Regions from separate parts of the Salinivibrio sp. AR647 genome, predicted to be linked through region 3. Evidence: predicted binding sites of a transcription regulator. Region 3 holds the regulator's gene; each other region holds the start of a gene.

Region 1 (4,207 bases), on a different contig from region 3:
CCACTGCGACATGTCTCGATAATCACGATCAATGTCATTGTGTGCGCGGACATAATCAGCAAAGTCAGCCAAACATAAGTACGGGTCACCACTTGTCATCACGCTGTCAAAGACAGGGCGCAGCAAACCAGGCTGCCCTGGCGTGAAGGTTTCATCCAATAGGCTATCTAAAGCGGCTTTTAGAAGCGGTTGATTTTGGTACGCTGTTTCGGGTTGATAGCCTTTTTGGCGTAATTCGGTGACACCATCAACATCTAAGCCAAAGATATAGATATTATCGTCACCCACTTCTTCACGGATCTCGACGTTAGCGCCATCCATGGTCCCAATGGTCAAGGCACCGTTAAGGGCCATTTTCATATTACCCGTGCCCGACGCTTCTTTACCGGCCATTGAGATTTGCTCTGACACATCGGCGGCTGGAATGATAATTTCTGCCATGCTTACGCGGTAGTCTGGAATAAACACCACTTTAAGCTTATCGCCAACGCGTGGATCGTTATTGATCGTTTCGGCCACCTTGTTGATAGCGAAAATGATCGATTTTGCCAGTTCATAACCTGGGGCTGCTTTAGCGGCAAAAAAGACCACTCGTGGCGCCATGTCAAAGTTTGGCTCGTTCAGCAAGCGCTGATAGAGCGAAATTACATGCAATAGATTTAAGTGCTGACGCTTATATTCGTGTAGACGCTTGATCTGAACATCGAAAATCGCATCGGTGTTAAGCGTGATATCGAGGTTGGATTTTACCCAGTCAGCAAGGCGCTGTTTATTGCGCTTCTTGACCGCCATGAAGGTTTTCTGAAAATCAGCGTCGTCAGCATATTGTGCAACCTGCTCGAGTTGCTCAAGCTGTGCTGGCCACTGCTCGCCAATTTTTTCACTGATCAAGTTTGATAAATCAGGATTACAGAATTTCAACCAACGACGCGGTGTAATGCCGTTTGTCACATTTTGAATGCGACCTGGATAAAGCGCATCAAACTCAGGGAATAAATCACGTTTAACCAACTGTGAGTGCAAGGCCGCGACACCGTTGACAGCATAAGAGCCAATCACACACAGATTCGCCATGCGCACCATGCGCTCACCTTGATCATCGATCACGGATAACACTTGCTGTTTGCGCACATCACCAGGCCACTTTTGCTCCACGTCTTGTAAGAAACGATGATTGATCTCGAAAATGATCTCCATATGGCGAGGAAGAAGCTCTGCCATGAGCGATTCACTCCACGTTTCAAGCGCTTCAGGTAATAACGTGTGGTTCGTGTAAGCGAAGGTACGGCTAGCAATGGCCCACGCTTCATCCCAACCTAAGCGATAATCATCTAGCAACACACGCATCAGTTCAGGAATGGCGATCGTTGGGTGAGTATCGTTAAGCTGAATGGTTTCATACTCCGGCAACGCCGCCAACGCATGTCCGGCTTCCAAGTGACGGCGAAGAATGTCACCCACTGAGGCGGCGCTATGGAAGTACTGCTGCATTAAACGCAGCGTCTTGCCCGCATCATGATTATCGTTGGGGTAAAGGACTTTAGTCAGGTTACCCGCATCAATATCAGCTTGCTGCGCATGGGTGTACTCGCCCGCATTAAAAGCATCAAGCGCGAACGGTGTCAGTGCTCGACCTTCCCACAAACGCAATGGATAAACGGTGTTACTTTGGTAACCGACAATGGGTAAGTCCCAAGGCATTGCCTGGATTTTCAAGCTAGGCACCCATTGACGATAGGTATGCCCCGCTTCCTCAACAACCTCAACATGGCCATAAAAACCAATGGTTTGAGTCAGGTCCGGACGGACGACTTCCCAAGGGTAGCCTTCTGGCTCACGCCATGCATCAGGCGCTTCTTGCTGCGCCCCTTGATCGAAAGATTGGCGGAAAAGGCCATATTCGTAGTGTAAGCCATAGCCAACTGCTGGATATTGCTGTGCCGCGAGTGAATCCATAAAGCAAGCGGCGAGACGCCCAAGCCCACCGTTGCCGAGTGACGGGTCACGCTCTTGCTCTAATAAGTCGGTAAGACCCAGACCGAGTTCACCAACGGCCTCAGCAATCACATCGTATAAACCCATGCTAATCAGGTTGTTGCCCGTCAAACGGCCAATGAGAAATTCAAGAGATAAATAGTTAACGCTTTTTGCCTGTTTGATCGCTTGATCGTTTTCAGTCGCCACCAAGTCGCCTGTTGTGTGCTCAGCTAATGCACGCCCTAAGGCAAGGTACCAATCGCGTTGTTGAGCGGTTTCAGGTGCGTGACCTAGCTGGGTCAAGTGTTGGACCATGCTGATTTTAAACGCACTTTTATCAAAGGCATGTTGCTGTTTTGGGGTCATGTCATAACTCTCAATAATGGAATGAAACCTTGATGGCTATTCATCCTGCCCAACTCGAGAGTAACAAACATCCTCCCACTCACAGTGACGGAAAGGAGGAGATAGCAGGGCGTAGAGAGCTGTGTCACACACCAACAGTGAGCCGCCTCTCATCAATCCTAGCATCCACATACAAGCCAGTGATCAACATCACGTTATGGGACAAAAAGCATTCGAAAAGCAGCATGAAAAGTAAGAAATCACTTTTGTTATTTTTGTGCGCCAGCGCAAATTCTATATTTTCCAGGACACATAAATGTACAAAGCTATTTTAAAGGATAGCGAAAACAAAAAACTATTGTGATATAAATCACAAATATAGGGCGTAGATGCACCATTCTAGAGCAATCAACACAAGAGTGGAGAGAGATCATAGTTTGCTATCTAGGAGTCGCATAGACTCCAAGGAGGATAAAGCAGTGTCGCGCTGAGGGGCCGGCACCGTATTTGAGGTTAAGGACAGTGTGTTATGTGGATCCCATCAAAACTTACTCGACCAGGTCGGCTTTATAACGCCATATTGCGCCCTCGGGTGCTCGATATGCTACAACAAGCGCCTCACTATAAATTAGTGATGTTCCGCTCCCCCGCCGGCTATGGCAAAACAACCATGGCCGCACAATGGCTGGCTGATCAGTCCCATGTTGGCTGGTTTAGTATTGATGACAGTGACAATGATAGCTTCCGCTTTATTAACTACTTGTTACAAGCCCTGCATCAAGCCACGCAAGAAGGCTGCGCAAACACCATTAAGCTTGCTGAGAAGCGCCAATTCTCATCGCTTCGTGCACTTTTATCCGATGTGTTTGCCGAGTTAGCGAATTTTCATGCCACCAGCTATCTGGTATTGGATGATTATCAGCTTATTGATAACGAAGAAATCCATGAAGCCATGCGTTTTTTCATCAAGCACATGCCGGATAACCTCACTTTGGTCGTCACTTCACGAGCCAACCCGCCATTGGGCACCGCGAACTTGCGTGTTCGTGACTTAATGATCGAAATCGGGAACGAATTACTCGCCTTTGATAACGAAGAGACCACCCGCTTTTTTAATCAACGCGTGGCCGATGGGGTCGATGAGTCAACCGCCAATGCCTTGTGTACCTACGTTGAAGGTTGGCCGTCAGCATTGCAACTGATTGCGATTCAAGCACAGCACCAAAAGCGTACGCTCATGCAAAGCGCGGCCTCGTGTGCCAGCTTTAACCATGCCCACCTTTGGGACTATTTAGCGGAAGAAGTGTTTGATTTACTTGATACTGAAACCCGTCAGTTTTTGATGAAAGTGTCGGTATTAGAAATGTTCAACGATGAATTAGTCTATGCCTTAACGGAGCGCGGCGACGCGTTGGGGATGCTGGAGTCTCTGAACCGCTACGGTTTATTTATTTATCCACTCGAAGGCGACAACAATTGGTTCCGTTTTCACCATCTATTTGCTGAATTTCTTGCCCATGAGCGCCAGGCTCGGATCCCACAGCAGCAACAAACACTGCATCGGCAAGCGGCCTTAGCTTGGCTCAAGCTTGAATCGCCACATCAAGCATTGCGCCACTCACGTTATGGCGAGGATGATGCCCTGTTGGCAGATATTCTGAATCAATATGGTTGGCGGATGTTTAACCGTGGGGAGCTATCGACCCTCGAAGCGGCTATCAGCAAGCTAAATAACGAGTACTTGTACCAGTATCCGAGTTTAAGCCTACTTCGAGCTTGGCTTGCACAAAGCCAGCATCGCTATCATGAAGTGGGTGAGCTATTAGCAAGTGCAGAAAAAGCCTATCAAGCTCGCGAAATACCGCTCGACATTGATTATCAAGGC
Region 2 (4,207 bases), on a different contig from region 3:
CGCGTAACATGGCACGGACTTGGATCAAAAAGATATCCGGATGATCCAAGCTGAAGCGAATACCGCGCCACCCCAGAAAAGGATTATCTTCTTCCACACTTAGGTAAGGAAGCGGCTTATCCCCACCGATATCCAACGTACGCATCACCACAGGCTTATCAGGGTAACTGGCAAGAATGGCGCGATACTGTTTCACTTGTTCGTCTTCAGAGGGGAACCGGCGTAACATTAAAAAAGGGACTTCAGTGCGAAAAAGTCCTACCCCATCCACCCCTTGATTAATCGCAATTTGACTATCGGCACTAAGACCGGCATTTAAATGGACCTCAACCCGGGTGCCGTCTTGGGTTTGTCCCGGGCTGGCCAGTGCTGTCTCAAAGGTCGATTGTAAGCTGGCTTCTTCTTGCACTAATTGCAGGTATTCGTTGATCAAGGCCTCGGCAGGCTCGATCATTAATACCCCTTTGTGTCCATCGAGGATAACGGTTTTGTGGTGCAAGCGTGAGGGAGAAAAGCTGACCCCCATGATCGCAGGGATCCCCAATGCCCGCGCGAGAATGGCAGCATGAGAATTAGCCGCTCCCTGTTCGGCGACAACGCCTGCCAGTAAGGTACGAGGAATCGAAGCCAGCATACCGGCTGTCAGCTCGTGAGCCAGTAACACAACCGGTGATGAAATCGCTGGAGCACTGCCTGCCGGGGCCATCAAAAAATAGAGTAATCGCTGACCCAGTTCTTTTACATCGTCTGCGCGCGCTTTGAGATAAGGATCGTCCATCAGGGAAAAGCGCGCGGAAAAGGCCTCCACAGTTTGTCGCACGGCCCACGTCGCTTCATCACCTTGCTGGATCCTGACCGTTATGTCTTCTCGCAACATGGGATCATTGAGCAGATGTACAAACAGATCAAAAATCGCTAATGCGTCTTTTTGTAGCTCCTTATCAAAGCGCTTACGCAAACGCCGGAACTCGGTACTYGCCTCATCAATCGCGGCGTCTAAGCGGTCGAGCTCTCGCGACACATCGAGACTGCTTGCCGGAGCAACGTCCTCTAGCCTTGGTTGCGACTCGTCGCACCAAGCTTGAGCAATACCGATCCCCGGTGACGCCGGCATCCCTTCAAGTAAAATAGGCGATCGGGTACCTTGCCACCCCCCTTGCGCATCCGCATGGGCAAATACCACCGCCAACTGCGCGGCTAAGGTGACAAGAAACGACTCTTCACTTTCATCAAATTGACGCGGTTGGTGTTGCTGAACGACTAATACGCCCAGCACCTTTTTGCGATAAATAATGGGCGTACCCAAAAAAGATTGAAACGCATCTTCTCCTGTCGCTGGAAAAGGTTTAAACGCAGGATGTCGTCGTGCATAAGCGAGGTTTAAAGGCTCAGCTCGTTGACCAACCACGCCAACTAACCCGTCACCAAACGACATCGACACTTGCGCCGACGGATCGAGCCCCTGCGTTGCCATCAAATCAAAGCTTTGTTGCTCAAGGTTGGCGAGATAGACAGAGCAGCACTCGGTACGCATTGCCAAGCAGGTTTGTTGCACCAACGTATGCAGCGCCTGATCGAGATCGGCTGACACTGCAACGCTTTGCACAATATTCCTTAACTGCGTGAGCACCGAGTTTCTCCTTTACCCTCGCTTATTTTTACGTCGAGGTTTGCGTTCTTTAAAAGGCATCGCAAGCGGCGCAAACTCTTTCATTGCACGCCGATAGACTTCACGCTTAAATGCCACGACTTGACGCACAGGATACCAATAACTGACCCAACGCCAGCCATCAAATTCCGGTGTCCCGCCACGCAAAACGTTCACGTGTGACTCATCACACTCAAGCTTAAGCAAAAACCATTTTTGCTTTTGCCCAATACATACGGGTTTAGAATCCCACCGCACCAAGCGTTTCGGTAATTTATAACGTAACCAATGTCGACTAGTCCCCAAGATGCGCACATCTTTTTTGGTCAGTCCAACTTCTTCATACAATTCACGATACATGGCTTGCTCAGGACTTTCTCCTTCATCAATACCACCTTGTGGAAACTGCCATGAATGCTGACCATATCGACGAGCCCAGAGTACTTGACCGTGGCCGTTACAAATTACTATCCCCACATTGGGACGATAGCCATCGCCATCAATCACTGGACAACCTCAATGATAAATCTCTACTGAACCTGATTTTTTCACAAAAAGCGGCTGAGGGTAAACAAACATTGTGGATTGACCTTCTTTTTTGCGCTCTCGTCGTCATCTGAGGATAACTCACTCTCTAACAGGAAGTTATAAACATAGCAATGAGAGTTTGCGCACATTTATTCACGCTTTCTGTGGATAGATTTGTGAAGAAGCCTAGAAAAAGTGCATTAAAGCATCAGGTATCGATCATCTAACGGAAGGAAATATTGTCATACAAATAAAATAAGACCTTAAATTCATAAACTTAAAAGTAATTCGTTAAGATAGGATCCTTGACAAGATCCGACGATCATTAAATACGCACAGATCGCTCAAAGATCCACCAGTTAGTGAATTATCCACATCGATAGCTCAAAAAAACGACAGATCAGCTCTTTTATCCATTTTTCTCTGATTTTTATTACTGTATATATGATCATGTGCCTCATTTTACGCGCATAAAATGATGCCCATGTGGATAACTAAAGGACAGTCATGACATTTTCTCTCCAAGGATCCACTTGCAGCACCGATGACAGTTCTCGATAATGCACGACCGTTATGCCCATAAACAGGATCGAGCCACTGTGATACATCCTCCTGAGTCTGAACAGATACTGATGGACCGAGCACTAGAGCTTGCAGGTCTGACGCTGGGTGAAGTGAGCCAGTCACAAGCGATAAGCTGTCCGGAAACACTCTCTCGGGAAAAAGGCTGGATCGGTATGTTACTCGAGACCTGTTTAGGTGCCAATGCGGGGAGTAAGCCTGAACAAGACTTCGCGCATTTGGGGATTGAGCTAAAAACCATTCCCGTCAACCAAAACGGTAAGCCTCTAGAAACAACCTTTGTCTGTGTCGCACCACTCACTGGGATTGCGGGGGTACGTTGGGAAACCAGCCATGTAAGACAAAAACTATCACGCGTGTTATGGGTCCCAGTGGAAGGCGAGCGTGATATTCCTGTGGTGAAGCGACGGATAGGGACCCCCCTGCTGTGGTCTCCTAGCTCAGAAGAAGACGCATGCTTACGCGCCGACTGGGAAGAATTAATGGATTGGGTGGCATTGGGACGCGTGACAGAAATCACGGCACGTCAAGGCCAATACCTACAATTGCGGCCCAAGGCTGCTAATGGCAGCGTACTCACCGACGCCTTTGGATCTCATGGCGAGCCAATTCGAACGCTACCACGTGGGTTTTATTTACGGACACAATTTACCCACCAGATCCTGAGCCGTTACTTCCTCGATCCGCAATAATAGCGCCTTAAAATCGAATCGGCATGTCTTCTCGACACCCAGGCTCCCCACCGGTCGCGAACTCATCATAGGGATCCATTAAGCGTAACACGCCCTGTTCAATGCCAAGCGCCTTGAGCTTATCCCCCACTTGTCCCACATGATCAAACTGCATCACCTCGCCGGTTTGATCGGAACGTAACGGCTCGAGCTGCTTCTTGATTTCGACTTCTACCGAATACTTGGCGCCTCCCGCATGAGCCATGATGTAGCATTGCGGACATGACTGGGGATCCGCGCGCATCCACGCCTTGAGTTGTGCATAGTTCATTTGACTTTCCTCTTGTCGCTTTCTTTGGCGCCTGTTGCTACCTGACCCAATACACCCCATCGCCCGGCAATTCATGGCGTCACCCATACAAGTAATGGTTAAAGTTTGCACACCTGTCAAGCCGAGCGGTGCGGTTAAACCGCTTTCGATTAAAGGCAAAATTCTCTACTATGGACTGCCATAGGTCGATTGCAGACAAGGAGACAGGATGCAATACCACCGTTTGCCCCATTCCTCGCTAGACGTGAGCAAAGTGTGTCTTGGCACAATGACATTTGGTGAGCAAAATAGTGAAGCCGACGCGCATGCTCAGCTCGATCTTGCTTTTGAGCGCGGTGTTAATTTTATCGACACCGCAGAGATGTACCCCGTCCCCCCAAGCCAACCGACACAAGGTTTAACCGAGCAATATATCGGTAACTGGCTGGAAAAGTCGGGAAAGCGCGA
Region 3 (4,207 bases):
AGATCATGACCTCGCAAAACCCCTTTGATAGTCAATGTATTTGGCAAGGTGCAGAAGCGAGTCGTTCGCAAGTGGAGCAAGCGGTCAGCGCCGCACGCGACGCGTTTTTGCGTTGGCGCAATACCGATTTTTCTGAGCGCCAAGCGCTGGTGGAACGCTTTGCCGAAATAGTGAAAGCCAATACCGATGAACTGGCTCGGGTCATTGCCGAAGAAACGGGCAAACCCTTGTGGGAAACCAAAACCGAAGTCGGGGCCATGGTAGGCAAAGTGGCGATCTCCTTGCGCGCGTACCACGAAAGAACAGGCTCACGTGAAAAAGACGTCAATGGCACCCAAGCGGTATTACGCCATCGTCCACTTGGCGTTATGGCGGTATTCGGGCCTTACAATTTCCCTGGGCATCTACCTAATGGCCACATTGTTCCAGCTTTATTGGCGGGCAACAGCGTAGTATTTAAACCCTCTGAGCTGACGCCAAAAGTCGCAGAGAAGACCTTGGGCTATTGGCTCGAAGCGGGATTACCGCAAGGACTGATCAGCCTGGTACAAGGTGGGCGCAATACCGGTGAGGCGCTGGCCCAAGCGCGCGGTATTGACGGTTTATTGTTTACCGGTAGCGCCAATACGGGGCATATTCTTCATCGTCAGTTTGCTGGCCAGCCCGATAAAATGCTGGCGCTGGAAATGGGGGGCAATAACCCCTTGGTGGTGAGTGATCAGTTCGGTGATTTAGACGCCACCGTATACACCATTATTCAATCGGCCTACCTCAGTGCCGGTCAGCGGTGTACGTGTGCACGCCGCCTGCTACTGCCTGAGGGAGAAGTGGGTGACAAGATCTTGACTCGCCTAGCACAATGGACCAAAACCGTGCGAGTGGGCGGACAGTTTGATGATCCCGCACCTTTCATGGGCGCCCAAATTTCAATGGCTGCCGCCGAGGGGATTTTGGCCACACAACAAAAATTGATCGATCTGGGAGCAACCCCCGTCATAGAGTGCGAGCATTTACACGATGCGGTGATTTCTCCAGGGATTTTAGATGTGAGTGGCATTCAAGCGTTACCCGACGAAGAGTATTTCGGTCCGCTACTACAAGTGCAGCGCTATCAGGATATGGCTGATGCGATCACGAAGGCGAATGATACCCGCTATGGTTTGTCGGCAGGCCTTATCAGTGAAGACGAGGGCGAATGGCAATACTTCCTCGATCATATTCGCGCAGGGATTGTGAATCGTAATCGTCAGTTGACAGGGGCAAGCGGTGATGCGCCATTTGGCGGGCCAGGTGCGTCGGGTAATTTACGTCCAAGCGCTTACTATGCCGCCGATTATTGCGCTTATCCCATGGCATCAATGGAAGGGGAGCAGGTGGTACTGCCTGAGACGTTCGCCCCCGGTATTCCGACTCAACAAGATTAAGGAGACCAACATGGACAGTGGCCAAGCGTTATTCGATAAATTATGGCAAGACTATATTAACCGTCTTTGCCCATCGGCACATCAGGTACATGCCTTGCTCGAAGAAGGGCAGCCTTTAATCAATGATCATATTGCCTTGCGGACATTTGGTTTGCCCAAGGTTGGGCTTGAGGTCTTGGCGCGCCCCTTCCTGGCGCTAGGCTATCAGCAAAAAGGGGACTATACCTTTGAAGCGAAAAAGCTCAATGCCTGCCATTTCGAGCACCCCGATCCTTTGATGCCGAAAGTGTTTATCAGTGAATTGATGGTCGAGCAATGCTCGCCTGCGCTGCAAGCCATTGTTCACAAGCTGGTGGCACAAGTCGATGCGTCGTCACTAACAGGGAGCGATTTTCTTCATCAGGGGCGGCTTTGGGACATCGATAGCGCCACCTATCAAGCGCTTGCTGAGGAGAGTGAATACGCGTCCTGGGTAGCCGCGCACGGTTATGGTGCGAATCATTTCACGGTGAGTGTCAATCAGTTAAAGGCTCATGATCATTGCCAATCGGTTAATCAAAAGCTGCGAGACAATGGCTTTGCAATTAACGAAGCGGGTGGTGAAGTAAAAGGGGACGCATCCGTTTATCTGGAGCAATCCTCCACCATGGCTGACCGTGTCGCTGTTGTTTTCTCTGATGGCACGCAAACCATTCCAGGTGGGTTTTATGAGTTTGCTAAGCGTTATGTGTTGCCCAACGGTGAGTTGTACCAGGGATTTGTTGCCGCTTCAGCGGATAAAATTTTTGAGAGCACGCACTAATAAATAGCTGATATAACGAGGCATACACAGTTAAGGAAGAGTTCGCTCTTCCTTTTTTTTGTTTTAAAAAGAAAAACCGACGCCAGGGCGTCGGTTGGGAATACAGAGAGCGCTGTGATTAGCGGGTACCGTATACCACGATGGTTTTACCATGGGCTGAAATAAGATTTTGCTCTTCCAGCATTTTAAGAATACGCCCCACGGTTTCACGCGAACACCCAACGATTTGGCCAATTTCTTGACGTGTGATCTTAATTTGCATGCCATCAGGGTGCGTCATGGCATCGGGTTGCTTCGCTAAATTCAACAAGGTTTGCGCAATACGGCCCGTGACGTCCAGGAAGGCAAGATCCCCCACTTTTTGGCTGGTCACTTGCAAACGGCGCGCCATTTGTGAGGACAAACGCATTAATATATCAGGGTTAACCTGGATCAGTTGGCGGAACTTTTTGAATGAGATTTCTGCCACTTCACAAGGAGACTTAGCCCGAACCCAAGCGGTACGCTCCTGATCATCTTCGAAAAGGCCTAGCTCACCGATAAAATCACCTTGGTTAAGATAAGACAGGATCATTTCCTTGCCTTCTTCATCTTTGATTAGAACGGCGACAGACCCTTTCACGATGTAATACAAGGTCTCCGCTTTTTCGCCTGCATGAATCAGCGTGCTTTTAGACGGATACTTGTGGATGTGACAATGTGAAAGGAACCACTCGAGTGTAGGGTCTGTTTGAGGTTTTCCTGGAACCATATAACTTATTTCCTCTGCATGTGTTGCCCGGCAACAACGTCCTATCTTTGTCTGAGGGGTAACCCACCAGATCTATGCACAGAATACGAAGTCTGGGCGCGGGCTACAAGCTCACTGTATGTTAACAAGAGTGTATCTTTTTTTGTTAGCAATTTCTTGATTTTGATCTAGGCCAACCGCCTAAAAACCTGGCAAAAACGTGGCTAAGATCACGGCTTGAGAAGTAATACACGATAGATGCGCTACGCCCTAGCCAATCTTGCCTTTTTCGATTAGCTGCTGAATCAATGGACGGATGATAAGTTCCATCGCAAAGCCCATCTTACCGCCTGGCACGACGAGTGTATTATGCCGTGACATAAAAGACCCCGTGATCATTTGCAGCAGATAAGGAAAGTCGACGTTTTTCATCCCTCGAAAGCGGATCACCACAAAGCTCTCATCCAACGAAGGAATGCCTTTGGCGTTCAGTGGGTTGGAGGTATCGACCGTCGGCACCCGTTGAAAGTTAATGTGAGTGCGTGAGAATTGCGGCGTAATATAATGCAAATAATCGTCCATCGACCGCACAATTGAGTCGGTGACCGCTTCGCGTGAGTGGCCCCTATCGCGGGTATCGCGGACAAATTTCTGAATCCACTCAAGGTTGACGATCGGGACCATACCAATCAATAGGTCGACATGTTGGGAGACATTGACCTCACCATCAACCACACCGCCGTGCAAGCCTTCGTAAAATAGTACGTTGGTATTGTCGGGTAAATCCTGCCATGGTGTGAAGGTCCCTGGCATTTGATTGTAGGGCACCGCTTCATCAAAGGTATGCAAGTAGCGGCGATATTTGCCTGTGCCGAGTTCACCGTACTCACGGAAAAACTGCTCTAATCGCGGAAAATCATTGGCGGTGGGGCCAAAGTAACTAATGTGCCGTCCTTGCTCACGTGCTTTACGGATCTCGACGTCCATTTCCGGTCGCGTAAAGCGATGGAAACTGTCCCCTTCTAGCCACGCCGCTTTGATGTTCATCATCTGGAACATCTTACGGAATGCTTCGGACGTGGTGGTGGTCCCTGCTCCTGAAGAGCCGGTGACCGCGATGATTGGATGTTTAGCCGACATGACGCGCCCTGTCATTCAGTCTGAATGTGTATCGCTGTTTATTGCGTACAGCGATGCTAAGATCTGAGTGCTTCCTTACGACGAATATCCACTGTCTCGTGCAACTCAGAA

What was found. Region 3 encodes CRP, which controls carbon source genes, mostly activating them, when cyclic AMP is high. Its sites were predicted from a motif close to TGTGANNNNNNTCACA; they were not measured.
Region 1: BZG76_RS10800 (glycogen/starch/alpha-glucan phosphorylase) is a predicted target of CRP. The motif match lies at 2,457-2,472, and genes of this name have one in related genera.
Region 2: rppH (RNA pyrophosphohydrolase) is a predicted target of CRP. The motif match lies at 2,309-2,324, and genes of this name have one in related genera.

Annotation. Positions count from the first base shown of each region.
Region 1 is NZ_MUFE01000008.1:38,217-42,423, forward strand. It holds gene BZG76_RS10800 (glycogen/starch/alpha-glucan phosphorylase) at 1-2,343, opposite strand, end outside; gene malT (HTH-type transcriptional regulator MalT) at 2,852-4,207, shown strand, end outside.
Region 2 is NZ_MUFE01000012.1:37,230-41,436, forward strand. It holds gene ptsP (phosphoenolpyruvate--protein phosphotransferase) at 1-1,630, opposite strand, end outside; gene rppH (RNA pyrophosphohydrolase) at 1,643-2,155, opposite strand; gene mutH (DNA mismatch repair endonuclease MutH) at 2,737-3,450, shown strand; gene BZG76_RS13405 (DUF6482 family protein) at 3,458-3,760, opposite strand; gene BZG76_RS13410 (NADP(H)-dependent aldo-keto reductase) at 3,969-4,207, shown strand, end outside.
Region 3 is NZ_MUFE01000009.1:139,253-143,459, forward strand. It holds gene astD (succinylglutamate-semialdehyde dehydrogenase) at 1-1,424, shown strand, start outside; gene BZG76_RS12165 (DUF1338 domain-containing protein) at 1,435-2,226, shown strand; gene crp (cAMP-activated global transcriptional regulator CRP) at 2,345-2,977, opposite strand; gene BZG76_RS12175 (phosphoribulokinase) at 3,227-4,096, opposite strand; gene BZG76_RS12180 (YheU family protein) at 4,153-4,207, opposite strand, start outside.